DNA from 2 places in the Paenibacillus sp. LjRoot56 genome. Region 1 is predicted to be linked to the other one. Evidence: riboswitches for the same ligand, from Rfam matches in the RefSeq annotation. Region 1 holds a riboswitch; the other holds the start of a gene.

Region 1 (15,283 bases):
TGCAAATAAGTGACTGCTAAAGCGATGGCTGCATAAGTTCCTCGTTTATAGGGTTCACTTATGATAGGGATGTGTTCGCCAACATACGTACGAGTGATCTCTACTTGACTAAGATGTGTGACGATACATGTGGATGACAATAAACCTACCTCATCCAATTGTCTGCATATTCGCTCAATCATCGACTCTCTAACACCATTTGTGGATTTCAAAAGCTTAAGAAACACCTTGGAGCGAATCTCATTGGATAAAGGCCATAACCTTTTACCTGATCCTCCACACAAAAGTACAATACGCAAGCCAAATCCTCCTTTCCTGGGAGACATCACGCTTCACCCTTATTTCTTGGATTGAATGACTTTCTCTACTGCATGCTTCAACAGCATCCCTGCACGAGACCAAGTCAAAGGAAGGACATCTAATCTCCCCTGACTTCCCTTACGCTTACATAATGCAGGATTCTCGTAGGCCCTCCTCATATTCATTCGTAAACTATGATGATCAGGTTCAGCCCACAGTTGTCCCTTCTCAGCAAACAGGTAGCTGAATGAGCGCGATATGGCATGTCGACTATTCATGCTAATGGATGGGTTCTTCAATTGATAGGGAACGAGAAACGAGTTATTGTTTGTAAGGAAATCCATTTGTCCGCCCCAGGCCGTGGTGATGACAGGGATGCCACTGGCCAATGCTTCCAGAAAGGGAAGGCCTACCCCCTCCCCTCGCGACGGAAGGACGAAGGCATCTCCCAGTGTATACAGTCCTTTCATCTGCCTTTCGCTTAATCGTCTGCCAATAATGACAACGGGGGCTGTATCTTTGTGTAGACCCAATCTCTTTTTGTATTGCCAGATTTGACTCTGAATCCATTTTTCAGTCTCATAAGGTTCATAGCCATTCGTTTTGATCACAAGAATAACGTTATCTTTGGAGGAAAACTCTTCCCAGTACGCGCGCAATAAGCCTTCTGGGTTCTTACGGTGCTGAAAGCCAAATACAGACACGAAAGTAAACTTACCGGCAGCACGCGGCAATACAAACTTCTTATTGTTCGGATGAAAGGCCTTCGTATCTACACCATGAGGAACAATGTAAATGGGAACGGTAACCCCGCTGTTCAGAAGTGCACGCTTATTATGTTGCGTGGGTACACATACGGCATCAAATTTGTTCATATGAGAAAGCCATTCATTTGGCGTTTTACTTGTTTCCCAAACGGTATTTAGAATCATAGAATCATATAAACTTCGTGCACGCTCCCACTGCATATGGCTCGGAACATCGTGATAGATCAGCACTCTTTTGCCCATGAAAGGTCTTTTACTAACTCTAGAATTAACGAGCCTTACATCAACGCCTTTCCGTTTCAAAGAAGCAGCATAGGTTCTACTTGCATGACCGAGACCGCTCGCTTTGTGTACAGGTCCCTTCCAGACAACCACATAGGGCTTCATTGGGTCACCAACCTATGGGTTTTAACATATCCTTTGCGTTTATGCAGAGAAATGGATCTGTACCTTTTAGCTAAGGAAGACATCCTCGAAGGTGTAATTTGGGAATTGCTCAAATGTAAGCTCTTATTCATTGCAGGCTTTAAAATCATCTTATGAGCCTCGGATGCATATAGAAAATTGCCATACGTTTCAAATTCCGAAAAGGCAAACTGCTTGGATTTATTCATACTTTTCATAATGGCGGAATACCAGGAACTCTTATGTTTGGACTCAATGGTTTGTTTCAACTGCTTAACTTTAGACCTCTCGAACAGCATGTAATGAGTAACGAAGGACAATCGAGCTGATCGATTTCTACCCATCAACTTTCTATACGTATTGAAATATTCGCCCTGACTCCAGTTCCGACAATAAAATACCGTCTTATCACCAACTTTGAAAACATGTGGTCGTACGAGCACGGTATCCGCATCAATGACCATATAATAGTTGGATGTGCAGAGGGTATCTCCGTTCAATTTAAGCAACTGTTGGTACAGCCATCCAGTCCGATCCCACGTTTTGGACTGATAATGGATGTCCTTTTTCGTGATAGGGAGAACGGTATCTTCATGTACGAAGCGGCATCCTTTTCTCTCACATAGATCGAGTATCCGTTGTTTCCGCGGAGCCACAATGATGATTTCACCAATTGGATGCTTAACATATTTCCTTACCGCGTCAATGACTAGGGGGAGCGTCCCCAGATCCTTCTCAATTGCTGGGATTAGCACATCAATTTGGGGTGTCTTGCTAATCTCTTCTTTAATTTGCATAAACATTTACTCATCTCCATTATTCAAACGTATGGATTATCATATGTCAGGAGAACGAAATGGCATGGGTTAAGCGGCATGAGGAAAGCACAAAAAAGCCACCAAAGATTAGATCCTTGGCAGCTCTGTCAACTTATCCGATTTATTCCAAAAGTCCGCTAAGCTCAGACGCTTTTATTTCTGCATTCGTTTTATTCCCAGGCGTTAAGCCTAGCCTTTGCGTCATTTGCTGGCTGATGTTACCAAGCCGTTGCGTGTGCTCCGTTGCTGATTGGATGATTGTCCGATTTGACTGTTCAAATAAATCCAACGCGGCGAATAAGTCCGTCATGCCTCGCTCAATCGAATCCATTTGCAAACCTGGTTTCCCAAGCAGCTCATTCGTTCGTTGCGTCGTTTCTTTCAACAATCGCGAATTATCTTCAAACATTTTATTCAATGTCGAGTTCGCAGAATTGACGGCTTCAATTGTCTGAACTTGATCCTCAATGGCCATTGAAATCATGGCAGAGACTGTCAACAGGTTCTGTGTTTTGTCAATCGTCGCATCTACGGCATCAATCAGCTTATCGTTGTTGTCGTTAATGATATCGGTTCCTGCAATCGCTTGTTGATACAGGATCACCATCTCTTGAAAGGACTGAATCCGTGTCACTACCTTACGAAGTCCTCTCTCCAGATGTGTTTTACGATGTTCATTCTCGGGCTTGGCTATTTCAACTTCGAAAAGCTGCTTTAAATTCTCTCCCATCGCAATTCGCATTTGCAAATTATAGACAGACTCAATTGAATTTTTCTTCAGCGTCTTCATATACGCCATGTTCTCTTCTAGCGTTTCCTTCCCATTACGAAGGGATTGTACAATGGCATTTACATTTGTTTTCACGGACTGATACTTATAAATATAGTTCTTAAGAGGCGTCTTCTTCATCATTTTCTCAAAAAAGCCAAGCTGCTTGCTCTTACTCAACGAATCAATTTCGCCGCGCAACTTCAAAATGTTGTTTTGGACCTCTGAGCGTTTACCCGACATCAATTCATTCACTGGGCGTTCGAGCATCGCTAGGGATTGTCCAGCCTGTTCCATCGTTTTGGATCCCATGCGTCCAATCGAATCCATTAAGGTTTCTAATTCCATCGTATCGGTCGACGAAACTTTCTCAAGCAATTGTTTGGCTTCTTGCTCTACTTTCTGCAAATCAGTCGATTTTAATTGCACCAATTGGGTTGACAAGTTCATTCCTCCTTAGTCTGTTGAACGGTACCGCTGTTGAATTAATTCCATGCGTGTCTGCAATTCAATTAAGTCTTTTTGTTCAATTGTTTCTACATAGTCGGTGAGCTTAGAGTTAATATCCTTGATTCCTGTAAGAAGAAGACGACGATTCAATCGTTTTGCTTCCCCGCCTAACTTCAGAAAGGGATTAATCGCGCTATTTAAATCCTTAAAGATCAATCTTTGTATGTTATGATTCATATTTGCATCATTTAGCTCTTTTAATTGAGGAATTAACCGACCTACCCTAGAGAGCAAGCTAAGTGTCTTTTCGACAATTTCATCATCTAAGGTATTCTTCTGCCCCTCCGAGATCATTGTCTCTTCAATCACATGAATATACTCGGCAATCGGTCCCCAGAAGGGATCATTCTCAGCTTGGATTTCTGTATCGCTGGTCGGATTGGAAACCGGTGCTATCGTTTTATTCGTAGCAGGTTCGCTTATAGGTACATTAGTCGTTGTTCCCTTAATGGCTTTGGAAGAACGTTGGAGGACAAGAATAGTTCCAAATGTTAACGTTGCTGGTACTAATAAATTAATGGCTTCCGGTAAGAAATTAGTCGTAATGAGACTGACGACATATCCTGCAAGAGAGATGCCTGCTGCGACTTTGAATTGCTTTTGCATGATTCTTCACACCCCTGTTCCATCGTGTTACCCACTAAAATCATATCTCCCCTAGCGATTGATGTCAATTTATAGTAGGCAAAAAGCCAGTTAAACGCATCACGCGTCTACTGGCTTTCTCGACCTTCATCAACTTTATCTAATTATCCTTTCACAGCTGTATTGGAAATTCCTTGTATAATGAACTTCTGACCCAGCATGAAAACGAGAATCATCGGTAGAATAGCTGCACTCGCCGCAGCCATCATTCCGTTGTAATCCACATTAAATTCCATAATGAAATTCTGCAAACCCAATGGAATCGTATATAATTTGCGATCTGTCAGAAACACGAGTGCGTTCTCATAATCGTTCCAATGCCAAGAGAAATCGATGATCGCTAACGTTGCCATAGCAGGTTTAGCTAAAGGAAGCATCAGTTGAAGAAATATGCGATAATGACCGGCTCCATCCATGAAAGCCGATTCTGAGATTTCGGCTGGAATCCGAATGAAAAACTGTCTCATTAAAAACACACCAAAAATAGATATCATACCAGGCAGAATAAGTGCCCAAAGTGTATTATAAATACCTACCCATTCAAACATAATGAATTTCGGAACGAACAATACCTGAGGTGGAATCATCATCATTGATAAGTAGATTAGAAACAAAGTATCTCTACCTTTGAACGTAATTCTGGCGAAACTATAAGCAGCCAAGGAAGAGAGCAACGTCGCGCCAATTGTACAAACTACCGCTACCTTAATGGAGTTCATATAGTAAGTTGCAAAGCCCATGCTGCCTGTCCAAACTCGGATATGATGCTCCATATTAAAATGGGACGGAATCCAGCGGATGGGGTATTCAAATACTTCAGCTGGCGATTTAAATGACGTACTGATCATCCAAATGAATGGCATAATCATTGCCAGACCAAGGATAAACATGATAAGTGTCATTCCTGCTTTGATTAGGGTTGGGAGCGGAAACCGCCTCTTGGTTCGAGCTTTTGCACTTGCCCTAATGTCTGATTGCACAGTAGCCATAGAGGTTACCTCCTACTCAATTATTCGCCGATGAATCGGCTATCTTCAATACGGATTCAAATATCTTAATAATGAACCCATTTCTTTTGCCCAAACCATTGGACGAAAGTAATCGCCGCGATAATTAAGAACAATACCCACGATATCGTAGATGCGTAGCCCATCTCATAATAGCCGAACGCATTTTTGTAGACGAAGAGAGATAAAATTGTCGTACTGTTCCCAGGACCACCCTGTGTAATGGCTTGGATCAACCCAAACGATTTGATGGTCATAATTAGACCAGTAATGAGAAGTAAGAACGTCGTCGGGCTGACAATTGGAAAAATGATGGATTTAATTTTTACCCATCCGCTTGCGCCATCCACTTTGGCAGCTTCGAGCAACTCAGGGGAAATTTCCTGTAACGCGGCCAAATAAATAATCATATTATAGCCGAGCATGAACCAAATCCAGATGATATCAATAGCCATCATGGACGTTTCGGTTGTAGAGAGCCAACCCGGTGGATTCGACATGCCTATTGCTCTTAACAGTTGATTGATCGGACCTTCTGAGGGTTGAAACAATAGCATCCATACGAATGCAACAGCCACACCACTTGTAATGTAGGGTAGGAAATACATGGCTCGAAGCAATCCTTTGGCATACACATGCTTATTCAATACGAGTGCTACAAGAAACGCAAGCATAATGGAAATGGGTACTGACAGGAGATACCACCCCGTATTTCGGAGTGAAACATAGAAAAGATCGTCATGGATTAGTCGTTTGAAGTTATCAATGCCCACGAAATGATAATTGGGATTGGCGAATTGATAATTAGTGAAAATAAGGCCGAAAGAGAAAATTGCCGGTACTATAAAAAAGAGAAGAACACCCAGCATGTTTGGTGCAATAAATAAATAGCCGGTTAAACTTTGTCTGGCCATCCAGTTTTTCTTCACATCCGATAACCTCCCTTAGTATGCAGACAGGGGAACCAGCCGAAGCCACTCCCCCTGCTTTTCTAATTATTTGGTTGTTTTCATAAATTCATTATGCCGTTTTACCATAGCCGCCAAAGTTGTTGCAGTATCTTGCTTGCCTAAGAAAAACTTCTCATATTCCTCCCTGCGTAGGTCCATGACTTGTTGAGGCAGGTTACGCGTAAACGTAGGAGTCTTGTTCTCGAACAGTACATATTTCAAAGAAGGAATATCATAAGTACTCTCATTTTCACCTAATAACAGCTTCAAAGCATCTTCAACATTCGCATCTTTGGAAGCAGGAATTCGTCCGCCAGAAGCAAGTGGCAGTAATCCTCCGTCTGCATACCATTTCAAGAACTTCCATGCTGCATCTTTATTAGCCGTCTTCGCGTTGATCGAAACAAAATCGCCTAACCCACCACGACCGATACTATTTTGCTCATTGCTATCTAGTCTCGGAACAGGCGCGAATGCTATTTTGAACGTCCTTGGGTTATCTTTTAGGTTATTTGAATTTCGGAAAATCCAGGAACCTGCGTTCAGCATTGCGCTCTCACCTTTAAGAAACATCGTTTCTACAGGCATCTTGGTTGTCAGCTGTTCGCCAAGCATTGGCGTACTCTTGTCCTTCATCATGGTATTCAATGTATCTAACCAAGTACCCATTAATGGATTATCAAGATTTGAACTGCCATCTTTTTTCGTGTACCCATCGTGAGTCAAAGCGGAATCCAAGGAATCTGGGAACGACTCCAAATGCTGGACAAGTCCAAAGCGCTTATCGGCTTTCAATTTAGTGGCATAGTCCTGCATATCCTTCCATGTCCAGGAAGTAGGTACCTTAAGTCCAGCCTGATCAAGCATCTCTTTGTTAAACCACACGAAGAACGTACTTTTAACGGTTGGAATACCGTAATATTTACCATTAACTTGCCAATCCTTCGTCGTCGAGCCCATCTTCTGCTCAATGTTATAGTCGGTATAGCTGCTCAAATCCAACGCTACACCTGCATCTACACGTTTCTTCAATGCTGTCCCTGAATAGTTCACGAATAAATCAACACTTTGACCCGTGAGCAATGCCGTATCTAACTTCAGATTTCCTGCGTCGTCATTTACATAACGTTCGTACTCCACTTGAATATCTGGGTTTTTCGCATTCCAATTGTCAACCACAGCTTGAGGGCCGGATTCTGGCGGAACGCCTCCCCACATTTTCAACTTTACGACTTTACCAGAGGCTGCTGTAGTACTAGGACTAGTCGTACTAGCGCTGCTGGAGGATGAGTCACCAGAAGTATTACCGCATGCTGTAAGACCTAAAGTAAGAGCTAGTGCACCAAGCATCATTGTGTTCTTTCTCTTTGTCATTTGGATTGACCTCCTGCAATTGATTACTTACAGTACCTACTTTATCACCCATTACGAAAGCGAATAAGAAACAGAATCCATGAATCTATAGAACAAAAGTCAGATTGTCGAAAAAACACGAAAAGGTTTATGTTCGGTTTCTGAAGCTTGCAGGTGTCCCGCCAGTCGAACGTTTAAAAATCTTAATGAAATAATTATCATTCGCGAACCCGACTCGTTCACCAATTTCACTAATCGTTCGATCCGTTTCCCGCAGCAATCTTTGGGCATGTTCAATTCGAATCTGATGCAAATATTGAATAATACTGACGCCAAGTTTCTTCTTAAATAATCCGCTAACATATTTATCATCCATGCAAACTAACTTTGCTAAGGTGTCCAAGGTAATTTCCTCCACATAGTGTTCATGCAAATAGGAGATGATCTTATTGACCTCTGGATGATCAGATATAGGAATGCGCGAAGCGCTCAAGTGTTTGAAATGCGCTTCCAAACGAGCCATGAACACCAATTTTAGACGATGATGGTCGGATGCGAGTATCGCCTCTTCGTCAACCGTGCTGAGTTGAGATATTCTCGCGCACAAATGGGCAATTCTCGCGACTGCTTGCTTCACTTGCAGCTGCGGAGCTTGCTGAACTTCGAATTTACCCCACAGCTCATTCACAGCGCCAACCACGGCATCCCATCTTAGCTGCTCCAAGTTGTGCCAGATTTCATGCTCCAACCCCCACGTATCAGCAATTTCACGCAAAGGTGTGCCTGCAGAAGTGCATAGTTTCGCCCTGAAAGTGGGATTGTACCATTCCAAATTCAATGCAATTTGAACGCTTTTCCACATATCCATGAGCTGTGCAGCAGAGATTAATTCCGTATAGATTAGGCTAAACGGCAAGGCATTTTCTGAAGGCATGTTGAACTGCAAATTTGTTGGTAACCACATAAATAGGTAGCTAACACCGTCCATGGTCAGCAAATGCCAAACAGCTGCGGATGCAACATCGTTATCTATTAATTGGAGTGCGAAGAAATCATCTCGTGTGTAGGTTGGTTGCCCGTGTTGTACCGCGATGACACTCAAACTGCGTCCATGAACACCAGGAACCTCAAGCTCGCTTCCCTTTATTTCCGGGTACTCGGCTCCCCCGGGCATTAACTTCCACAGTTTATGCAGCAACGCTTCAGCTTCCCGTATTTCGACACTTCTGCGGTCGATAAGCTCTTTTTCTACCTTACTCATTGTCTCTGCTAATGTCTCTTGATCCATATAAAGCTTGAGCATATAACTGGACGCGCCGAACTCCAGCGCTTGCTGAACGTTCTCGAAATCACTCATAACAGTCAGCATGACGAAACGACTTGTGAAGCCTTCCTTCCGCGCTTGTTTCAACAAGTCCACACCATTCATCAGCGGCATGACAATATCTGTGATGACAACGTCAGGTTGGCATTCACGAATTTTCTCCATCGCCTCTAAGCCATTACCTGCTTCCCCAATGATGGTGAAGCCCATTTCCTTCCAAGGCATCGTTTCTCTCACTTTTCTTCGAACGAATACCTCATCCTCAACGAGTAGAACGGTCCACATGGGAATCACTTCCTTTCTGGTAAGGGGTGGACATAAGGAGAGGAAGCTGGATACGAACCATACAACCGTGTGATACCGGAACGAACGCAAGATTCGCTTCTTTCTTGAAAAGGAGGGCTAAACGCTCTCTCAAATTTTGTAAAGCGATGCCATTATGGTCCTTTTTGGACACTCCTTCACTGTTTACGAGACCGATGCCATTATCGACCACCTCAAGGATAAGATGAGATTCTTTCGTATAAACATGAATCGAGATGTGACCTTTCTCTTGGATCTGCGATATTCCGTGATAAATGGCATTTTCCACGATCGGTTGAAGGCTAAGTTTCGGTACGAGTGCGTATTTCAAGTCATCGGCATACACATAGTCAACTTGAAATTGCTGATCATATCGGAATTGTTGGATATAGACATAACCTCGGACGAGCTCTAACTCTTGTTCCAAATGAATGAGATCTACATCGAGCTTCAATCCTGCCTCTGTTAATCTTCCAAGCGACACACAAATTTTCGGAATCGCGTTGTCCCCTTTTTCCAAAGCCAGCCAGCGAATTGTGTTCAACGTATTCAACAAGAAATGAGGATTCATCTGCGAAAGCAGCATTTGGAATCGACTAGCTTCCTTCTGCCGTTCCTCAACTTTTAAGCGTTGTACGAGGCCGTTCATATCGACAATCATTTGATTGAAGGCTTGTACAATAGGCTGGATGTCCCCGCCGTATCTTTGATCAGGAAGTCTTACTTTCAAATCTTTACGAACGACATCGAGCATTTTAGCTTGAATGAGTCGAAGGGGACGCGTAACCGCAGATGCGATGAGAAACGTGATCATCATGAAGGCGATTGTGAAAACAATAAGTGTGCCCATATAGGCTTTCTGAATCGATCGAAGCTCAGCAAAGAGTACATTCGATGGCACTGTTTTGATTAAATAGGCATGGAAAGAGGGTACAACGGTATAGTTAATAAACGTACTACCATGTATGAAAAAGCCACTACTGGAACCGTCTGCAAGCAATCGATCGATGATCGGTGACTCCAATGCCATGGTTGACTTTTCTGCACCAGAGTGAACGATCTCGATTCCTCTTTGATCAATCAAATAATACTGATCGGAGGTTGGACTTCCGTTAGTAGCTGATTTAAACCAGCTTTCGTAATCCACCGCGATGTGTATGATCGCTCGAATGGTACCATCTGCGTCCCTTATAGGAGTAGAAATGGCAACTAGCTGCGGGCTTTTGTTAACATCAAACAGCACTTCATTACTTTCCAACTGCCATTGATACGGTGCAGAAGCAGTTAAAGCACTCTTAAACCAAGGCTTTGCCTGTATCAACTCATAATTTAAGCGCTGCGCTGGCGGGAATGAGGTATACACATTACCGAGTAAATCAGCAATCGTATAGAAAACGGGTGGACTAGAGATGAACAGACTATTCGTTACCGAACGAAAACGTTCTTCAATTTTACGTTGATTCACGATTTGATCGACTACTTCTGGCTGCTTTAACACGGAAATGACGGATGAATCTTGCTCGAACATCGTAATCGTCTTAAACGTCGTAGCGAGCAGACTTTCAAGTGATTCATTCATTTTGTTCATTTGTACAAGGCTTTGTTCACTCGTTTTATGTTGTAAATTGAGCTTCACTTTTTGAAAATTATAAATATCCAAGACAGAGAACGGCAGAAGAATAAGTACGATGAACGCCAGAAAAAGGCGATTTTTTAAAGTTAAAGATGAAAACCAGTTTAGTAACGGCACGTGAATATCCCTCGCTTCAGCTGTTCATTGTCAAATATTTTCTTAGTCTATCATAAAGGAATCTGGAAAGAGAACAAACCGGAGGAAGCCCCCTCTCATTCTAAGAACTTCCACTCAACCCTTCAAGAAACAAAATCCGCTATTTCATAGAACGATTTACTGATTTATCAGATCATTGATGGAGTATCTCATGTGCAGAAAGTAAAAGCTGCCCTCAAAGTAGAAAATTCTACTTGTAGGACAGCCTTATTAAAAAACGATTACCTTGCTTATTCAATTTCTCGTTCATATAAATTAGCGCCCCAACCGCGACCATCGAATCTCCCCCGATGAATGAATCCAAGGCTACGATAGTAGTCATTCAATGTGGGGTTATCTGCCATACAATCTAAACGCAACCAGCCTTTACCTTTGTTCTTTATATAGTCCTCTGACCAAGTTAATATCCTGCTGCCGAAACCCTCCCCTTTATATTTTCGCGCGACAACTAAACGGTGTACGTATCCAGCATCATCATGGAACAAGTCTCCCCAAATCTCTTCGTACTGCCACTGGATGGAAAAACAACCAATTATCTCACCGTTCTGACATGCGACAAATACTTCTTGATCATGAATGAAAGATGTTACATAGGTTTTGGTAAACGAATCCTCTCTCCACTGTGTGAATCCCTTTGACAATTGAATCCATTGGGCTGCTTCAACAAACAATTTTTGAATGTCATCTAAATCTTCTATTTGAGCTTTCCTAATACTAAATACATCGTTTTGTTGCTGCGCTGCTGTTTTCTCATCTTTGTGCCAATGATACTCAATTTTAGCAGCGGTTGCGAGAGCTCTTTCTTCGCCAAATAGCCTAGCAACGACATAGAGCGCAGCATCGAATCCCGCGGTAACCCCAGCGGACATCACAATCTTGCCATTATCCACATATCGAACATCCTCAACGATCACAGCACTAGGTGGTGCATTTCCGCGCAATAAATCAAATGCATTTCGATTGGTCGTCACTCGTAAACCGTCAAGTATGTTTGCCTTCGCCAATAAGAGCGCACCTGTGCAAACTGATAGAACGATTTCCGCACTAGCAGCAGTTTGGTTAATCCATGATGTAATCGTTGTGTTGTTCATTTCAGTGCGTGAGCCTAAACCACCGGGTACAATCAAAATGTCTGGCAAAGGGCAATTGTCGAAGCTGTATTTGGGTTGAATCGTAAGGCCGCTGACTGTGTTCACAGGACTTTGCTTTTCGCCTACCGTATAAACCTTGAAATCTTTGCCCCAATTACTCGATACCCCAAACACATCGAATGGACCTGCTATATCCAATAAATCTACCTTTTCATAAATGAGGACCGCCACATTTCTAGCTCGTTCCATTCCATTCTCCTCCTCGAAATAAAAAAAGCATTTGATCGATTGATCAAATACTTTGCCCAGGCGAACGGCTGTTATGGAATATGTGCTCCCCCGTAGTGATCTACGTTTCGCCAGTTACACATACCAAATATTCCCTTTATTATAGTCCGACATATCTGTGAAAATCAAGAATAAATTCTTCAGCCATGCCCTATGTTGTTTAAACTAATTGTGTAATTAAATAAACGGCAGTCACCCACATGATCAATGCTGATGCTTTATTGAGATAATTCATAAATGTGTTCGATTTATCTAATTTCCCAACCTGTCTCCCCACGACGGCAAGAGTAAAAAACCAAATCCATGACACGAGTATACAGGCAATTGCAAATACCAATTTTTCTTTTCCTACATAATGGATAGAACTGGTCCCTATGACTCCAATCGTATCCAAAATCGCATGAGGATTTAAAAGCGAAACCGATGCAGCAAATGCGATCTGCTTCTTAGGTGATAACGCTTTTTCATCGGATGACGTGGCGGCAGGTTTACTTTTCCAAGTCACAATCCCCATATAGATAAGGAACAGGATACCTAATATGAAAAGCACGAACTTAATAGCAGGTATCGTAACGATAACGACGGAAATGCCTAAAATAGCCAAAGTAATAAGTGCCGTATCACAAAGTGATGCTGTTAGAACGACCGGTAACGCCCTAATTAACCGTGGTTGTGTCACACCTTGATTAAAAACAAATACATTTTGAACACCTAACGGCAAGATCAGACCTGCTGATAAAAGAATTCCTTGTAAGATGGCACTAAGCATGATGTATTTCTCCTATCTACAAATCATTGTGAACTTAAATTCTTTTATTCGTATAGCTTCGCATGCTCGCTAAGCACCTCATCAATCGCGCGTCGCGAAATGGCCGCAAGCCCTGGATTCTTGTCTATGTAGTAAGCGTAAGCGATCAATCCGAAGGAAAGTGCCCAGCCGCGCCCTCGCGACCATGTTGCTTCATCGACCGTTAACAAGCTGCGGAAATCCTCTCGGCTCTCCGATGTTAGAAATGTCCATGCCACCATAAGGTCACAGGCAGGATCACCCACGCCTAAGGTACCAAAGTCAATCACAGCGCTAAGTTCGCCCTGTTCAATGAGAAGATTCCCCGGGTGCAAATCTCCATGGATCCAAACACCTTGTCCTTGCCATACGGGAGTTTGAAGGGCCATGTCCCATGCAGCCTCTGCCACGACAGGGTCGATGATTTCTTTTAAACTCTCGATAGCATCTCGAACTGCCGTATCACGCAGCGCTAGTGGTTCGCCCCTGCCAGAATTGTGGGAACCTGGGGCGGGCCCGTCAGTAGGATCCACGGTCTGCATTGCATTAACGAAATGCGCCAACACTGTTGCTGCTTGGTTATAGCTGTCTAATTGTCCAACTGTCGCATTCTCGCCATCCAGCCAACGATACACTGACCAGAAACATGGGTAGTCTTCCGTGGGAACACCCTTTGCAAGTGGTACTGGCATGGATACCGGGATCATCGTGGCTAGCTTTGGAAGCCAACGCTGCTCTTTTTCCACTTGTCCAATAGCCCATTCTGCTCGAGGTAATCGAACCGCCATATCATCACCAAGGCGATAGATCGCATTGTCTGTTCCAGCTGAATCCACAGGCTGTAGGCGCAGCTCTGCCCATTGTGGAAATTGTGAACGGATCAGGTGTTGCACCAGTTTTAAGTCAATAGCAATCTCTTTCGATTGGCTCATTCGAACACTTCCTTTTGCCTAATTCAAGATTGAATGAATTGCCTCCGCCTCTAACTATCCATGACGACCTTTGTCACAAATTTCTCATTACCGAAATCATAACCTGCAAACCAAATTTTCACCTGTTTACCGACTGTTATATCAGAGAATTGTACGGGGCTGCTTCCCTTTCTTAGTTGTGCAATCGGAAGCAGTCTATGTTTTACCCCATCGATTTCAATGCTACGTTCCACATTCGCCAGTTGTAACTAACGCTGTGACCTTACCACTTGCATCACCGGCACCATTATCCAGTGCTATGATTTCAAAACGAAACCCTGTTGCTTGACCTGGATAACTCGTCAGCATCATTCCGTCCGTCCATACTTTAACGGTAGATCCAATCTGGACTTCATTCAGTTGTAACTTTTTCCCCTTGAACTCGATGCGTGCATGATCTGCCATACTATACCATGCAGCATCAGGCATTTTCATGTCTTGACCAATGAATTTATCGGGTGATACAACCAAAAAACTTCCCTTTTCATTAATCGCCGTGATTTTCCCGCTTACTTCGACTTGCTCTTCTACTACCTTTCGATCACCACAACTTGTAATCAGGACACCTATAAGAATCGTACATAGAACCATCGGAGACCAATATCGCTTTGTCCACATGAAATAACCCACCTTTGTTCCACATGATAATACGCAATTCCTGTTGTATGTATTAGACGATCATTTCCAGACGAATGTTTCTATTTCAAACAATTCTTTGGTAAAATAATCATGACTCGCCATCACATCGGTATCATCGATAAGGAGTGTTTTCAATGGCATACGAAGCCAAAATGAAAGAGACGGATAACAGCGTCCTTGAGTTTATCGAAAATGTGGAAAGTGTTAAAAAGCGTGAAGACGCTTATCAATTATTAGATATTTTTGCAGAGGCAACAGGTTATGAAGCGAAAATGTGGGGTCCAAGCATTATTGGTTTTGGCACTTATCATTACAAATATGCATCCGGTCACGAGGGCGATGCTCCGCTAGCTGGTTTCTCGCCGCGAAAAGCCAAAATCAGCTTGTATTTTGCTACAGGCGATACCGATCGAGAAGAATTATTGAAGCAGCTTGGCAAGCATGAGGCTGCAAAAGCCTGTGTATACATCAATAAAGTAGCAGATATCAATGTGGATATATTAAAAGCTCTAATCAGCCAATCGGTTACATTCCTGCAGGAACGTTACCCGAGTCATATCTAAAATA
Region 2 (15,283 bases), on a different contig from region 1:
AGGCGGCATAGTCGAGTGTCAGGGTATTAGATGTTGACAATTGGTAGTCCCATGGCGCATCTACGTTCGCTTCAACTACTGAGAATGTCTTCTCATTCAGTGAAGGAGATGCTGCCTGAGATGTATATCCGAATGGGGCCGGCTCCACCGCTGCCTCTCTATCCCAAACGGTGAAGAGCTTCGAATCGCCTGGGGCTAGCTTTATTCGCAATGACAACATTCGTGCATCAGCTTCGGCCTTTTCTCCTTTTTCCAAATCCAGCTCCATCCATACTCGCCGATCAGACGCTGGAATCTCCAACTCGATCATCCCGGTATCACCCGTATGCACAGCATAAAGTAACGTCACACCTGGCAATCGCCGTTCCTGCACATAGAGTTTTCGCAATGCTTCCTGTGATGTACCCTCCACTGGAAGCCAATCCTGACGTGCTTTCACATGCTCACGCAAGTCACTTAATTCCGCAACACGAACAATGCGATCGCGTAAGAACCACAATGACAACTCCTCACACCGCTCCCCCTTCAAGTAACGAGGCGCTTCACCCACCAGAATAACCTTTCCCCCGGCTTCTGCGAATGATTTCAGCAGTGCTAGGGTTGAAGCCTCCAACGTCAGCACATCATTCACGATCACCGTATCGTATGCCTGCTCCCCAATTTGCAAAACGCCGTCCAAGACACGGCTGTAGCGCTCCATCAACGTCTCGTCCCCGTAATCGAAATCACGCTGAAGCGCTAATAGTCCATGGGCTAACTCATCCATTCGGTCCTGCATGCGCTCTACAGCACTACTATCCTTCACGCTTTGCAGGAGCCAAGCTGATCGCATCGGATGCAGCACAAGAATCCCTGGAGCCGCCTTCCCGAGCGTCAACAAATACGTAAGCCTCGCAAAGTAATCATTAAACTGACTGTACACGTTCCACCACGGTTGCTGAATGTAAAGCGAAGGCGGATAATCCCGCTTCCGAACCCCACGAATCGAGTAGGATTGCAGATGAGGGCATAGTCGGTTCACACCTAGGACAAACTGCCACTCCGCGATGCGCTTCATCTCGCGAAAGCTCAAGTTCCAACCACAGCAACCGAAGGTTTCTGTAATCACGAACGGTTTACCCAACTGCCGCGCTACCGAGGCAGCCTGCTTAGGCAGCAACGTACTACGCGGCGTCCGCCCCAGCATATCAATACCCGGCATATGCATCCGTTCATACAGCGGCATCACGCCGGCCGTATACTGCATCTGGTCCATGAGAGTGTCTTCCCCCATGAAATGACCTGTCAGCTGCCAGCCGTGTGCCTCGCACCAGTCAGCTACCAAACGAACTGACGTTTGGAATCGTTCACTTACTAGATGCCAGAACTGATAGCGTGCGCGATAGGCTGCATCTTTCATAGACTCATCCGCTTCTGTTAGCAGCCAACCGATCGCGTTCGCAATCGAATCCCCATAACGTACAGAGTACTCTTGTGCGAAGTCAACAGACCACGGAACACCTGAGAACTTAAACTCATCGGTGAAAATGCCCGGCATTCCTGCTTCACCGAAACGGTCCCCCATACGCTGGAAATAAACATCGTGGCACGCCTGCAGGAAAGCCTCCATGGCTTTTTTAGATAAAATATCAATATAATAAGGATTCACGCGACACATTACAGCCACTGCGACATCCCAGTCGTCCAGCACCGCAGCCGCCTCTTGCACCCTCCATTGCTGCTCGTTCTCTCGACGAACAAGCAGGTACAGGAAGTCTGGATCCTGCTTAAGCGCTTCAACCTGTTGCCAAGCATCCTCTCTTTCGACTCGGATACCCTCTAGTGACTTCTGTTGATAGGAAGCTCCCAGTGCCGGCACAAAACCGTTAGCTGTTCCACTAGGCCATCCGTTCTCATCGTAACACCAAGCTTCAAGCCCTTGAGCCTTCGCTTCTTCCGCTGCTGTTTCTACCGCATCCAGAAATTCTTCGCCCATATAAGGGGTAAGCAGTCCCTGCCTCGTGTGCATGAAAAAGCCACCTAGCCCAGCTCGCTTCATTTCGCCAATTTGCCTGCGAAGCTCCTCGGGTTCCAGCTTATCATTCCATGACCAGAATGGCGTGCTTCTATAGGTAGCAGGTGGATTATGAAAAATCGATTCTTCGAATTGATCTCGAGCTTCCTTTGGTAACAAAGCAACTCTCTCCTCGTCAATCTCTCCAGCTTGCTGCGACAAACTTCTGTGGAGAGGTCCCGGTTATTTTTTTGAACAAGGTGCAAAAATACTTCTCATTATGAACACCAACAGCCTCAGCAAGCTCTAAATTCGAATAATCACGTTTACGCAACAACTCGATGGCCCGTTCTATCCTTCGCTTAGAGACGTAATCGGTGAAATTAATCCCTAATTCTTTCTTGAAAAGCTCACTCACATAAGTCGGATTCAAATGAATATGCTCTGCTACAACGCCTAAGGAAATTGATTCCTTCAGGTGATCTTCAACGAAACGCATCGCCTTCACCATTTCGGGGCGCAGACCGCTCCCTTCTGCACGGGCGTGCAGCTTCTCCCACTCCACGCGCAGCCGCTCCACCAGTTGATGCAGATGCGTACAGTCCGCAAATGTAACCACATCGGCTGTAACTTCATCATCCGCAGATAGCAACCGTTGGCGAAGGCGTGCACACCAGCCCTCGATATAACCCAGCATCTTGCCAGGAATAATCCGATGGTTATGCAAAACATGCAGCAAAGGCGCAAGCGCTTCGCCTCCCGACGACTTCGCACTAGAGCGCTCGAGCACTTGCTCGAAGCGTTCTGTGAGTTCGCGCCAGTCACTTTCGCTATAGCCTAGCCTGCGATTTGGCGTAATCACCGTGCCAAAGCTGGCGTAGAAAGTGTCGTCAAGCGCACCTTTGGCTTCCTCATAGGCCGCTGAAGCGGAACCCCAACCGTTGTACATCCGGCTCACACCCATCGAAACCGAGATCCGTAAATACGTTTTTATCGCATCACGGATGCTTTCCCCAAGCTCGTAACAGATTCGGTCGAACGATTGTTCGCTGCCCGCCCGAATCGTAGCCAGGGCAACAATGACGCCCTGCTGCAACTCACAAGCGAAGCAGCTCCCATTCTCTCGGAGCACTTCCTCGATAATATTTAACATGCCGTACTTGAGCATGTTACGGTCCGCTGGTGAATACTCCGAGCAGAATACATCGTAATTATCAAAACGCACAGCAAAGCACCCATATTGCCGCGGCTCAAAACCTGGTACTAGCTCTGCACTTCGGCGCTCCATGACAGGATCAGATACCTCTCCACGGAGTAGTTCTTCTAGCAGATGCTTGCGCAGACGATAGGAATTCTCCTTCACGGATCCGCTGAGGGTTTGTAGGTGCCGCTCCTTCTCCTCACGTGCGATCACGTTATCGCGTGCTTTGGACAAGGCCGTGCGTACATCTTCTTCGCGCAAGGGTACCTTGACCAAATATTCAAACACACCCATAGCAATCGCTTGTTTGGCATAGGCAAAATCCGAATAGGCGCTTAGGATGATGACTTCCACACCAGGCAATCGTTCCCGCAGCTGACGAACGAGCTCAATCCCGTCCATGCCAGGCATCACGATATCCGTGATAATGAGATCAGGACGCAGTTCTGCAGCCTTCTCCAGCGCTTCAGCGCCCGAATAAGCACGACCAACTAACCGGAATGGCATCCGCCGCTCGGCCCACCGCCCGAAGTATGTCTCTAGCCGCTGCACCATCGGCGGCTCATCATCCACAATGAGGCAAGTCACCTCTCTCATTGCGCCTCCCCCCTTCCGCGTTCCTCAAGCTGATCCTGTGCTGTATCATCTGGGAATGTCAGTGTTACACATGTTCCACGACCTGGTTCACTCCATACGCTAAGCCCATAAGGCTCCCCGTAATTTAAACGGATGCGTTGATGAATGTTGTACAAGCCTATTCGTTTACGGTGATCAAAATTTCTCCCTACAGGATCCTCAAGTAATAGCTCAGTTGTCTTATCAGGTGTCATACCAATCCCTTGATCCTCAACTTCAACAATGAGTTTGCCATCACGACGGACGGCAGACAACCGTATAGCTCCTGACTTACGTCCACCTGCATAGCCATGGAAAATACTGTTCTCCACAATCGGTTGCAACGCCATCCTCAATACAGGAAGTTCTAAAGTAACTGGATCAATCTCCTCTATGAGCTCAAATTCACAGTCATATCGGATCTTCTGGATATATAAATAATCTTTCACATTCCGCAATTCCTGTTCCAAGCTGACACGGTCTGAGAACTCCGTAATACCGTATTCCAAAATTGAAATTAGTGCTTCAATGATGTTATCGACCTCATGATAGCGCTCAAATGCGACCACATTGGAAATAGAACCTAGCGTGTTGTATAGAAAATGCGGATTGATTTGAGACTGTAGCACTTGAATTTCTAACTCTTTCTTCTTGCGCTCGCCACGGTTCACATGCTCAATTAAGGTGCGAATCTGGCCTAGCATATCATCAAATGTTGCTGCCAGCTTGCCGAATTCATCACGGCGTGCGCTCGATATGCTAACGTTCAAATCTCCGTGACCGACTTGATTGATTTTACGAATCAGATAATACACAGGCGTTCGAATCATGCGGGCCACGAAGCCGGCCGTCAACACACTAAGCAAGAAGCCAAGCAGCAGCAGGCCTACGAAAAATGTCTCCATCCTCTTGAGCGAAGTTTGCAGCGTCGTTCCGTCATAGAAGGCAAATACAATCCATTTGGTACGAGGATTAATGCTCTTCATAATGGTCACAGCTGTGCCGTTCATATGGTCAGTAAAGACATCGTCCTTGGACTCGACAAGCTCCCGACCATCTCGGTCATCAAAGCTCAGACGATGATCAACGATACTAAACAGGCGGCTGCCCGCTGGCTCCAGAATGACACGTCCCTCTTTGTCCATAATGCCTAACTGCAAATCGTTGCTACCGCCGCCAATTTTCTGCAATCGCTCCTGCATCGCAGTTAGATTCAGATCCACAGCCACGGCCATGGGTTCGCCAGCTATGGTAATTGCTTTGGTGAAAGTGACTGTCCAACCGGAGAAGAAATTCTGATACGGCTGGCTAACCGTCACGGCCCCATAGGCGTTGCTATAAGCCATTTTATATAGAGGATCACGATCATCTCTAGCGTCGTTAATGACCTTGGTTACAGGATTCCCGCCCAGAATGGATAAATCCTTGCGAATCACGTACACGTCTGTCAGCATGACCGAGTTCTCCCTATAGGCATTCTCCAGGGCAGCTTGCGCAGCCGTCAGATCATTACGCCACGAAGCCGCTGAAGTGGAGAGTTGGCCAATCGTATTTTGCACAAGAAGAAAGTACAGATCGATATATTCCTCTTCCTTATGCAGCAACTGTGTCGCTTGGTTGAGCTGACTAGACGTAATTTCATTCTTAATATAGCGGTAGGATAAGCCGCTTAGAATAGCCTCCGAGCTGAGCACGAAGACGAAACAGACCAGAAACAGTCGGAATGATATGTTGTGAAACCATTTCTTGATCCAATCTCGCATGTGCGCACCCCTCGTAGCTAGCTATACAAATGTGGAAAAAGAGGAGGCGTCTCCCCTTTTCCCTACCCTATTTATTTTATTACACCGTCACCCTGCAACTGCTTGGTATAATTGGCAATCGCATCGTTCAGCTTGAATTTGTCCTGCAGCGTCTTCACGTACGTATCCCAGTTCGTCAGAGGCTCTTTGCCCGTTACGAATTTGAGCATCATTTCATTGGCATATTTGAGGCGATCTTGCGACATCGGGTCAGCCGGATCGTCAAAAACACGTGGATTTACGTTATTATCCTTCAAGTAACTCGTGTTAATCTTCTGGTTCGCGTTTGTGATATCAGGTTTTTGGAAGTCGAAGTACACGCCGTCCGTCGCTTTGCGAACGAAAGCATAGTTATAGCGCCACTCAATTTCCTTCTCGTTGTAAGTAGATCTATCGATTAACTTCGGTGTGCCATTCGTCACAGTAAAGGACTTATCTTTGATCCCATAAGCTAGGAATGGATACGCGTCTTTATTGGTGTATAGATATTGAATGAACTGCATGGCACGCTTAGCTTTACCAGCATCCTTCATCGCTTCCTTCGAAAGTCCAATGAGGGACTGCTGGAATGGTTTCACGTCAAGGATTTGATCCCCATACGGCCCTTTTGGCGGCGCAATTTGCTTCCATTCCGGTACACTGCCTCCGGCATCCTGCATTTTCTTCGTTTCCGCAGGCTCCGAACGGCGCCAGTCTTCGATCATAATACCAACCTTGCCTTGGTACATTTTATTATCACGTTTGAGTCCGTCGTCGATCGTTACCCAGTCCGGGTCAACAACTTTCGTATCGATCATTTCTTTAATGAACGTCAGCGCTTCCTTCGTCTTCGCGTCGGTGTTGTAGACAACCACCTTACCATCTTTGACATCTACAAAGTTAGGCTGTACACCGTACATCCAGAAAATCTGTTGGAAGCCTTGCGCACCACTCGTGCTATAACCCAGTGAGCCGTCCTTCGGCAGCATCGCGACATAACCATACGTATCGTTCTTGCCATTACCATCTGGATCATTAAAAGTGAACGCTTTCATAACGTTGAGCAATTCTTGTGGATTTGTCGGAACTGACAGGTTCAACTTTTTGAGCCAAGTATTGTTGATCCACCAACCATTCACGCCGCCAACGGCTTCGGAAGCTGGTAAACCAATCGTATGACCTTTATATTTCATAGGCTCGAGGCGCGAGGGGTCGAATGCTTTCGGAAGCTCTGGGAACTCCTTCAACAAATCATCGAGATCGGCAAGCAAGCCTTGATCGTAGTATTTAATCGCAGAGGCACGGTCAGGAAAAGAGACGATATCCGGAATTTGATTAGAGGAGATCAGCAGGTTGAGCTTATCCTTCCAGTTCTCACCACCCATGATCATGTCGAGATCCATATTATTGTCTTTCTCGATCATTTGACGAATGGGATCCTGCTCTTTCGCCGGCATTGGCGTTGTTAACCGATAACCGACTGTATTATAAAAGCTAACTTTATACTTCTTGTCAGCTTCCACCGGTTTTGCCGTTTGCGAGGCTCCTGTAGAGGGGGCAACGCTCGCGCTTGGTGAAGCCGTATTCTCAGCCTTGCTGCAGCCTGCAGCAACAACCCCTAGGATTACAGTCATACTAAGCAACGCACTTGCGTGATTCTTTTTCATCTTGAACCTCTCCCTTTAGTCTATTATACATGCTATATCGAGAGTTGCCTCTAGATATCATCGATTTTGGCCCCACATTAACCTTTCACAGAGCCAAGCAGAACACCTCGGGTAAAATGCTTCTGGATGAACGGATACACAACCAGAATCGGTAACGTTGTAATGGCGACGGACGCCATTTGGACCGAAATGGGGTTCACCGAGTTAGCAGCTTCTGCTGCATCCCCGCTAATTGCGACAGAGGCGAGTAAGATCTGCCTTAGAAATAGCTGTACAGGCTGATTCTCTGGGGTGTTGATGTAGAGCAGGGCATCGAAATAACTATTCCAGTGCCACACGGCGTAGAAAAGGCCAATCGTCGCGATAATCGGTACAGACAGCGGAATAACGATGCGTACCAAGATGGCGATTTCCCCCGCTCCATCGATACGAGCAGCCTCGTCAATGGCCTCTGGCAGCTGTTCGAAAAAGCTTTTCACAATCATGAGATAGAACGCATTGATCAATCCAGGAATGATGAGTGACCATTCGGAATCGAGCAGTCCTATATTTTTCACGAGCAAGTAGCCCGGAATAATACCGCCGTTGAACAGCATGGTGAATACGATGAAAAGCAGGAATGGGCTTCGACCAGGCAACGCTTTGCGTGATAGTGGAAGTGCTGTAATCACGGTGAACACTAAGTTCAGCAGCGTACCGACAATGACACGAAAGAGGGTCACTTGGTAGGCATCGAGTAATCGGCCCCCTTGCATAATCTCTCGATATGCCGTCAATGTGGTATGCGTCGGAATAATGACTAGCCCGTCTTTCTTAATGAACTCGGATATCGGTGTTAGTGAGACGCTGATGACATACAGGAATGGCAATACACAGGAAGCAGCGAGCAGGCTGAGCAGCAAATAGTTAACACCTTGGGTGAGTCGGTCGCCAGTGGTCATGTGACGCATGGATAATTCCTCCTTCTACCAGATTTGTCCGTCGAATTTTTTGGCAATCCGATTCGCACCAAGTACAAGCACGAAGCCGATTACTGATTTGAACAATCCCACGGCGGTAGCAAGTCCAATGCGTCCCTCTTGTAAACCGACCCGATACACCCATGTCTCGATAACATCGGCCTTCTCTTGATTAAGCGGATTGAGCATAATGAAGATTTGGTCAAAGCCAACATCAAGAATGGCACTGAGCCGCAGCACGAGCATGAGGATAATGACGTTGCGAATACCTGGCAGTGTAATATGCCATAACTGACGGGACTGAGACGCGCCGTCCATCGTTGCCGCTTCGTAAAGGCTTGGATCAATACCTGTGAGCGCTGCCAAGTAAATGATGGCTCCCCAACCGACTGACTGCCAAATATCCGTTGTTACGATAAGGGATCGAATCAGACCAGACTCCGTTAAGAAGGATATGCGGTCTAAGTGGAAGGTGGTTAACAACTGGTTAACAAGCCCTGTTCCAGGTGCGAGGAAAGCCACCAGCAACCCGTAGATGATGACCCATGACAGAAAGTGAGGCAAGTAGGTCAGGGTTTGGATGGTTCTTTTGAACCCCGTTGAGGTAACGGCATTGAGCATTAAAGCGAGTATAATTGGCGCTGGAAACGAAAATACGAGCTTGTAAAACGAGATCAGAATGGTGTTTCCGATAATTTGCTTGAAGTACACACCATCGAAAAATAGCTGAAAGTTCTGCCAGCCGACCCACGGGCTTTCCCAGAGTCCTTGCAGGACGTTGTAGTTCTTAAATGCAGCGGCGATGTACACCATCGGCACATATTTGAATACCGCAAAGTACAGCAAGCCCGGAATTAATAGGGCATACATGACACCGTATCTCCGCAGCAGGTTCATCGTTCGATGCATGAGCTGCCTCTCCTCTCTCTGTTTGTTATACCTTTATTGTAGCGCCGCGGAAGAAGCGATCCTTTTCATATCTTTGGCAGATGGTCTAAAATCTTCGGAAATACGAAAGCCGCCTCCTAGTTGGAGACGGCTTTGCTAGATCAATTTTTGGCGAGCGTGATGTAATCAAAGGCTTGAAAATCATCATTCATCTCTTCCTAATGGGATTCGTATGTTATACGATCGGCTTCCCTCCCGTTCAAGCACGGCACACAGCAGGACGGCAGGCATTCCGCTCTCATCGAACCATAGCTGGGGGCGTTCCAGTCTGAGGACGGATTGTGCTACCCGGTGAGCCCAGGGAATTTGTAAATCGAAAGCCAGTACATGCCGCGATGGTTGCCACGCAATGCCGTCTGATGATTCAAATAAGGCCACTGAGCCCCGTTCAAATTTCGTAAAATAACCTTGAAAGTCCTTCATCAATGAATAGTACTCGTTGCCGTGACACCAAACATAAGGGTCCTCTACCGCCCAATCGTTCGTTGGGTTCGATACCGCCACCTCTGGCTGCTTGCGAAACGGTCCCAGCGGATGATCTGCGAAGGCTACGCCCGCATTAACTGCCCCGCCCTTTGGTGGAGGGCCCTCGGCCACACCTTTGTACATCATCAGGATACGGCCGTCAGCGGTCACACACACCGTAGGGTTGCTCGTCATGAGTCCATCCCACTCTCCTGGGGAGACATCGAGCACGGGCGACGTCCCTCGAGTCCATGGACCAGCGGGATGATCAGCCACAGCCACGCCGATACGCTGATGGTTACGATACGCCCACCAAGTTGCCTCATCGGCAGGTCGGTCGAGATCAAACTCGGGGCCATGCGTTCCCATGTAATACAAGTAATAACGATTACCATGGCGCAAAATGGCTGGATTGTGTGCCACATCCCTGTCCCAGCTCACTGCGCTATCTCTACATGTCCAAGCCGTATCCACGTGATGAAACGGACCCAACGGGTGATCGGCAACCGCATAGGCGATTTCGGAATGCGTGACCCATGCCTCAAAACCAGCACGTTCAGGCCAACGCGAATAATACAAGTAATACCTCCCCTCCGCATCTTGTGTCATCGATCCACACCAAACATGCCATCCATCTAGCTCGAACTTCGCCCCAGCCGGCACAGGCCGAAGCATCTCCTGAAAATTCATGTACACCTCTCCTAGCTGTGTAAGTGTTTACATTCGTACAGAACCAGTGTAAGGCGTCTGCCGCGCTGAAAGGTTTCATATTTTCGTAAGATGGTTTGAAGTTTTGGGATATGTGTTTGGAAGATTGGTGTGAACTGACCTTGGCTTGGCGCAGGATTGTGGCTGGCTTGTGGCTGGTGAGTGCATGGTGACTGGCGAGCGGTGTTTAGATGTATAAACTACAGCTAATTTTCTCGATTCTAACGTGTCGTCGTGAATAGATGGAAAAAGTACAGCTAATGTATCTCATACATGCTGAATCGAGCGAAACGAAGGAATTTACCTACAGGATATACAGTTAATCCTTCCGATTTGAGAAATAAGCTTCAAACAGATGGAGAAAATCCAGTTAGTTCGCGGGGCAGCCGGGAGTTGCGGTGGGGATGTGAACAAAAAAAGACCAGCTCCTATGAGCTGGCCCTATAAAAATAGCTATTAGTAAGTCAAACCTGGGTAAAGCGGGAATTGTGCCGTTAGATCAGACACCATACCACGAGCTTTCTCAAGCGTAGCTTCGTCTTTCGGATTTTTCAAAGTAAGACCGATAACCTTCGCAATGGTTTTCATTGCCTCTTCGTCCATACCACGGGAAGTAACAGCCGGTGTACCCAAACGGATACCGCTTGTTACGAACGGGCTAGTTGGGTCGAAAGGAATTGCGTTTTTGTTCGCTGTAATACCGATCTCATCCAAAACGTGCTCTGCGTCTTTACCGGAGATGTTAAGGTTACGCAAGTCAACCAACATCAAGTGATTGTCCGTACCGCCGGAAACAAGGTTGATACCTTCAGCTGTAAGAGCGGTTGCCAAAGCTTGTGCGTTGTTGATTACGTTTTGACCGTACACTTTGAAATCCGGTTGAAGAGCCTCACCGAAGGAAACAGCTTTCGCTGCAATTGTATGCATCAAAGGTCCACCTTGGGAACCAGGGAATACCGCTTTATCGATTGCTGCAGCCCAAGCTTTCTTCGTAAGGATCATACCGCCGCGAGGACCGCGAAGCGTTTTGTGTGTTGTTGTTGTAACGAAATGTGCGTGTGGTACTGGGTTCGGGTGCAAGCCAGCTGCAACTAGACCAGCGATATGCGCCATATCAACGAAGAACAATGCGCCTACATCGTTAGCGATCGAAGCCAATGCTTCGAAATCAATCGTACGCGGGTATGCACTTGCACCAGCTACGAGCATGCGAGGCTTATGTTTGAAAGCTGCTTTACGAACATCATCATAGTCGATGCGGAAATCTTTTTCGCTTACGCCATAAGCTACGAAGTTGTAAAGGATACCGGAAGCATTTACTGGGCTACCGTGTGTTAAGTGACCACCATGCGCAAGGTTCATACCAAGAACCGTGTCACCAGGGTTTAGAGCTGCCAAGTAAACAGCCATGTTCGCTTGTGCACCGGAATGCGGTTGAACGTTCGCGTGCTCAGCACCGAAAAGCTCTTTCGCGCGGTCACGAGCGATATCTTCCACGATGTCTACGTACTCACAGCCACCATAGTATCTTTTGCCTGGGTAGCCTTCTGCGTATTTGTTCGTAAGTACAGTACCCATAGCTTCAAGAACGGCTTGGCTCACGATGTTCTCGGAAGCGATTAGCTCGATTTTGTCGCGTTGACGGCCAAGCTCAAGGTTCATTGCTTCTACGATTTTCGGATCTTGCTTGCTCAAAAAGTTTGTCATCTCATATTCCTCCTAAGGATAATCGTTAATAATAAATTAGCAATCTGCATCAGGTGCAGCTTGTTGATAAAGTTGATCCGCCAGATCTGCGGAATATACAGCTCTAGTACCACCGATGAGCTTCGGCCTAGTGAATGCCATAGTGACATAAGCCTGGCCAATATGGCGAACCAGCGGCCTTACGGGAACAGCGACTCTGCGCAGATGCATCCCAATAAGCGTTGAGCCAATATCGATGCCTGCATGCGCTTGAATCGTCTCGACAACAACCGGCTTCAAGAAGTGTCTGTACGCATAAGAGGCCATCGAACCCCCTGCCTTCGGCACGGGAATCACAGATACCGGTTCAAGCTGCGGAGCCAGCGCCAGCAACTCTTCTTCCACAATCAGCGCACGATTCAAATGCTCGCAGCACTGATAGGCTGCATGCAGCCCGAATTCGCCGCAAATGCGCGCAACCGTCTCAAAAATCGGCTTCGCTGCATTAAGCGTACTCGATGTCCCAATCTGATGCCCGAGAATTTCACTCGTACTCGTACCGATCACAAGAATGTTACCAGGGCGAAGCCCGCCCACTGTAACCAGCTCTCGCAGATTCGCTTCCAAAGCTTCCGCTGCTGCTATAGGGTCAAATACGGAATCACTCATTATGCATCCTCATTTCTAGGGATGTACCGTGAAACGATCTTCGATGCTCTGCACTTTGTTGATGCGATTCTTATGGCGGACACCTTCAGAAAACTCGGTCTCTAACCAGATTTTAACGATTTCTTCCGCTACGCCAGGTCCAACTACTCGCTCACCCATCGCTAGCACGTTCGTATCATTATGTTCGCGCGTCGCTTTCGCGGAGAAGAGGTCATGCACAAGTGCACAGCGAATTCCCGGAACTTTATTGGCAGCAATGGACATCCCAATGCCAGTTCCACAAAGCAGAATCCCTTTATCTGCCTCGCCTGAAACGACTTTTTCGCAAACTTGAAGTGCATAATCCGGATAATCGACGGAGTCGCCGCAGCTGCATCCGAAATCGATCACTTGATGACCTAATGATTCAATAAAAGGAATGATAACATCTTTCAAACGATAGCCTGCATGATCTGCACCTAAAGCAATTTTCATGAATAAAACGCTCCTTTTTGACTGTTCGAATCCGACCATCCTATTATATCCCAAAGCTCACCAAAAACGAAAAAAAGAGCGCACACGCTAAAAAACGCGCGTTGCTCTTTTGCCCAGGCGACCGGCCGTATAGCTCAATGCTCCATTGTGGTTACTCCCACTCGTCGCCAGTTACATTGAGTCTTGCTTGTTATTTGTATTTTATCGCATTCCCAGCAATGTGTAAAGCTCTATTGGCCTATCCCACTGAGGGCCTTTATGGAAAAAGCAAACGTCCGAGTTAACCTCGGAAGACTAGCGTATTTTTTTTACCAATTTATCTAGGCTCCGACTAATTTCCTCGGCTGTATACCGATAATCGGCTAGTGATCCACCATAAGGATCTGAAATATCATAGTCTGGAATTGTGTTTTCCAGCGCATACATACGGCTTCTTTCTTCCACAGATACCGTCTGAGATAGCGCTTGTTTGAGCTGAAGCTCTGTCGCAAGCTGCTCTCGCTCCTCAATCGCATTGAGAATGCGAGCATCGTCCTCTACATACTCTTTGAGCGTATACGTCTTCTCGACCGCATGAGGAAAGCGTCCAATCACGGTACGTTTATGACCCGTCGTCATCGTCAAGACCAGATCAGCCCAATCGACATCCGCAGCACTAATCGCTAGCGAACTAATCGATTCCTTGAAACCCGCTTCATGAAGAAGTGACTGGCTGTTTCTCGATATCGGACCACCCGTCATTGCAGATACACCTGCCGAACGGACCTCCGCCGCAAGCCCCTCTTGATGCACCCTCATACGCAGCAAACCTTCAGCTAACGGACTGCGGCACGTATTTCCTGTACAGACAAATAGAATTCGCAACATGAAATCCTCCCTAGAATAAACGGCTATACCACCGTTCGTACTTACACGTATTGTATCATAGTAAAAACTTGATCCCAAACCCTAATAGGATAAGTCCACCGAATGCCTCACCATATTCCCCAACCCAACCGCTAACTCGTCTTCCTAGCAGCAAGCCCGCTATTGAGAGTAAGCCGCCAAATAGACCGAAGATCAGTACGGTAAGCACAATGTCCGTCGCAAACATCCCAAGAGAAACACCCACTGAGAAGGAATCTATACTAACACTGAGTGCAAATATAATAAGCCCCCATAACGTTCGATGATCGAAGGCCGAAGCCTCTTCCCCGCGTATCGAGCTATATACCATATGTGCGCCAAGCAAAATAAGTAAACATCCCCCTGCCGCCGTAGCGACATTTCCCAGAAGGAGGGAGACATACTGCCCCATAAACATCCCCATCAATGGCATGAGCACGTGAAAGAGACCGATAATTATGCTGATTTTCAAAATATCCAACAGACGAATGCCCTTCATCCCTATGCCAATTCCTAACGAAAAAGCATCTAGGCCCAAAGCAATCGCCATTATTCCAATTGTCATGAGTTGCCCAACTTGTACCCCAGATGCGAGCATAGCACGATCCCCCTTGTCCACGATTCTTTCTCAAGATATGCGGACAAACTGGGAATCATGCTAATTTAGAGGAGAACCCGCTCGTGGCCTGCTGCTTTGAGCAGTCGATTCATAATGGCGCTGCCAATCCCTGCATCTGGAACACCTTCTGCAACAATATAGCTAATGCCTTTGTGATCAAAAGTCCGCAGAGCGGCATAAAGATCTCGAGCTATTGTTTCTGGCTGTGACAAGGAGCCGCATGCGACAACGAGATCCGCTCGGTATCCGCCTACTCTTTCTTCAAAAGTGAGAATACCCGTTGACTCTCCCCGTGACTTTGCGGCATCGATATCGCGTTGAATCCATGCGGAGACTTCTAGCTCGTCGTCCCCTTGAACGATATGCATATAGCCTTTCGGCGCATAGTGCGTGTACTTCATACCTGGCGCACGAGGCGTATCCGCAGCTTCAACCTCTGTCGGTTCAGCTACATGAATACGCATATCTGGCAAAACCGCCTGCAGCTGCTCCGAAGTCACTCCACCTGGCCGCAACACGTATAACTCACCGTCTACAAGTTGAATAACCGTAGATTCTACACCGACACCCGTTGCACCACCGTCTACAATCCCGCCAATCTTGCCATCCAAAT

What was found. A riboswitch is a leader RNA that binds a small molecule or an ion and turns the genes downstream of it on or off. The one in region 1 is predicted to bind ZMP and ZTP.
Region 2: linked by a shared signal. The riboswitch ahead of rpiB (ribose 5-phosphate isomerase B) and the one ahead of ACSQ8O_RS26980 (GNAT family N-acetyltransferase) in region 1 are both predicted to bind ZMP and ZTP.

What each region holds. Positions count from the first base shown of each region.
Region 1 is NZ_CAXURV020000004.1:279,790-295,072, forward strand. Features, by position in the region: gene ACSQ8O_RS26930 (sugar phosphate nucleotidyltransferase) at 1-299, opposite strand, end outside; gene ACSQ8O_RS26935 (glycosyltransferase family 4 protein) at 339-1,454, opposite strand; gene ACSQ8O_RS26940 (DUF6492 family protein) at 1,451-2,275, opposite strand; gene ACSQ8O_RS26945 (toxic anion resistance protein) at 2,412-3,509, opposite strand; gene ACSQ8O_RS26950 (hypothetical protein) at 3,516-4,175, opposite strand; gene ACSQ8O_RS26955 (carbohydrate ABC transporter permease) at 4,319-5,116, opposite strand; gene ACSQ8O_RS26960 (carbohydrate ABC transporter permease) at 5,269-6,150, opposite strand; gene ACSQ8O_RS26965 (ABC transporter substrate-binding protein) at 6,217-7,545, opposite strand; gene ACSQ8O_RS26970 (response regulator transcription factor) at 7,673-9,133, opposite strand; gene ACSQ8O_RS26975 (cache domain-containing sensor histidine kinase) at 9,111-10,901, opposite strand; gene ACSQ8O_RS26980 (GNAT family N-acetyltransferase) at 11,171-12,280, opposite strand; ZMP/ZTP riboswitch at 12,328-12,408, opposite strand; gene ACSQ8O_RS26985 (LysE/ArgO family amino acid transporter) at 12,480-13,088, opposite strand; gene ACSQ8O_RS26990 (aminoglycoside phosphotransferase family protein) at 13,133-14,038, opposite strand; gene ACSQ8O_RS26995 (hypothetical protein) at 14,089-14,271, opposite strand; gene ACSQ8O_RS27000 (DUF3221 domain-containing protein) at 14,261-14,695, opposite strand; gene ACSQ8O_RS27005 (DUF1801 domain-containing protein) at 14,851-15,279, shown strand.
Region 2 is NZ_CAXURV020000001.1:232,397-247,679, forward strand. Features, by position in the region: gene ACSQ8O_RS01040 (glycosyl hydrolase) at 1-2,173, opposite strand, end outside; gene ACSQ8O_RS01045 (response regulator) at 2,190-3,791, opposite strand; gene ACSQ8O_RS01050 (cache domain-containing sensor histidine kinase) at 3,788-5,572, opposite strand; gene ACSQ8O_RS01055 (extracellular solute-binding protein) at 5,644-7,257, opposite strand; gene ACSQ8O_RS01060 (carbohydrate ABC transporter permease) at 7,335-8,207, opposite strand; gene ACSQ8O_RS01065 (ABC transporter permease) at 8,223-9,125, opposite strand; gene ACSQ8O_RS01070 (glycoside hydrolase family protein) at 9,309-10,319, opposite strand; gene glyA (serine hydroxymethyltransferase) at 10,794-12,044, opposite strand; gene ACSQ8O_RS01080 (TIGR01440 family protein) at 12,081-12,692, opposite strand; gene rpiB (ribose 5-phosphate isomerase B) at 12,708-13,166, opposite strand; ZMP/ZTP riboswitch at 13,271-13,351, opposite strand; gene ACSQ8O_RS01090 (low molecular weight protein arginine phosphatase) at 13,461-14,033, opposite strand; gene ACSQ8O_RS01095 (manganese efflux pump MntP) at 14,089-14,649, opposite strand; gene ACSQ8O_RS01100 (L-threonylcarbamoyladenylate synthase) at 14,715-15,283, opposite strand, start outside.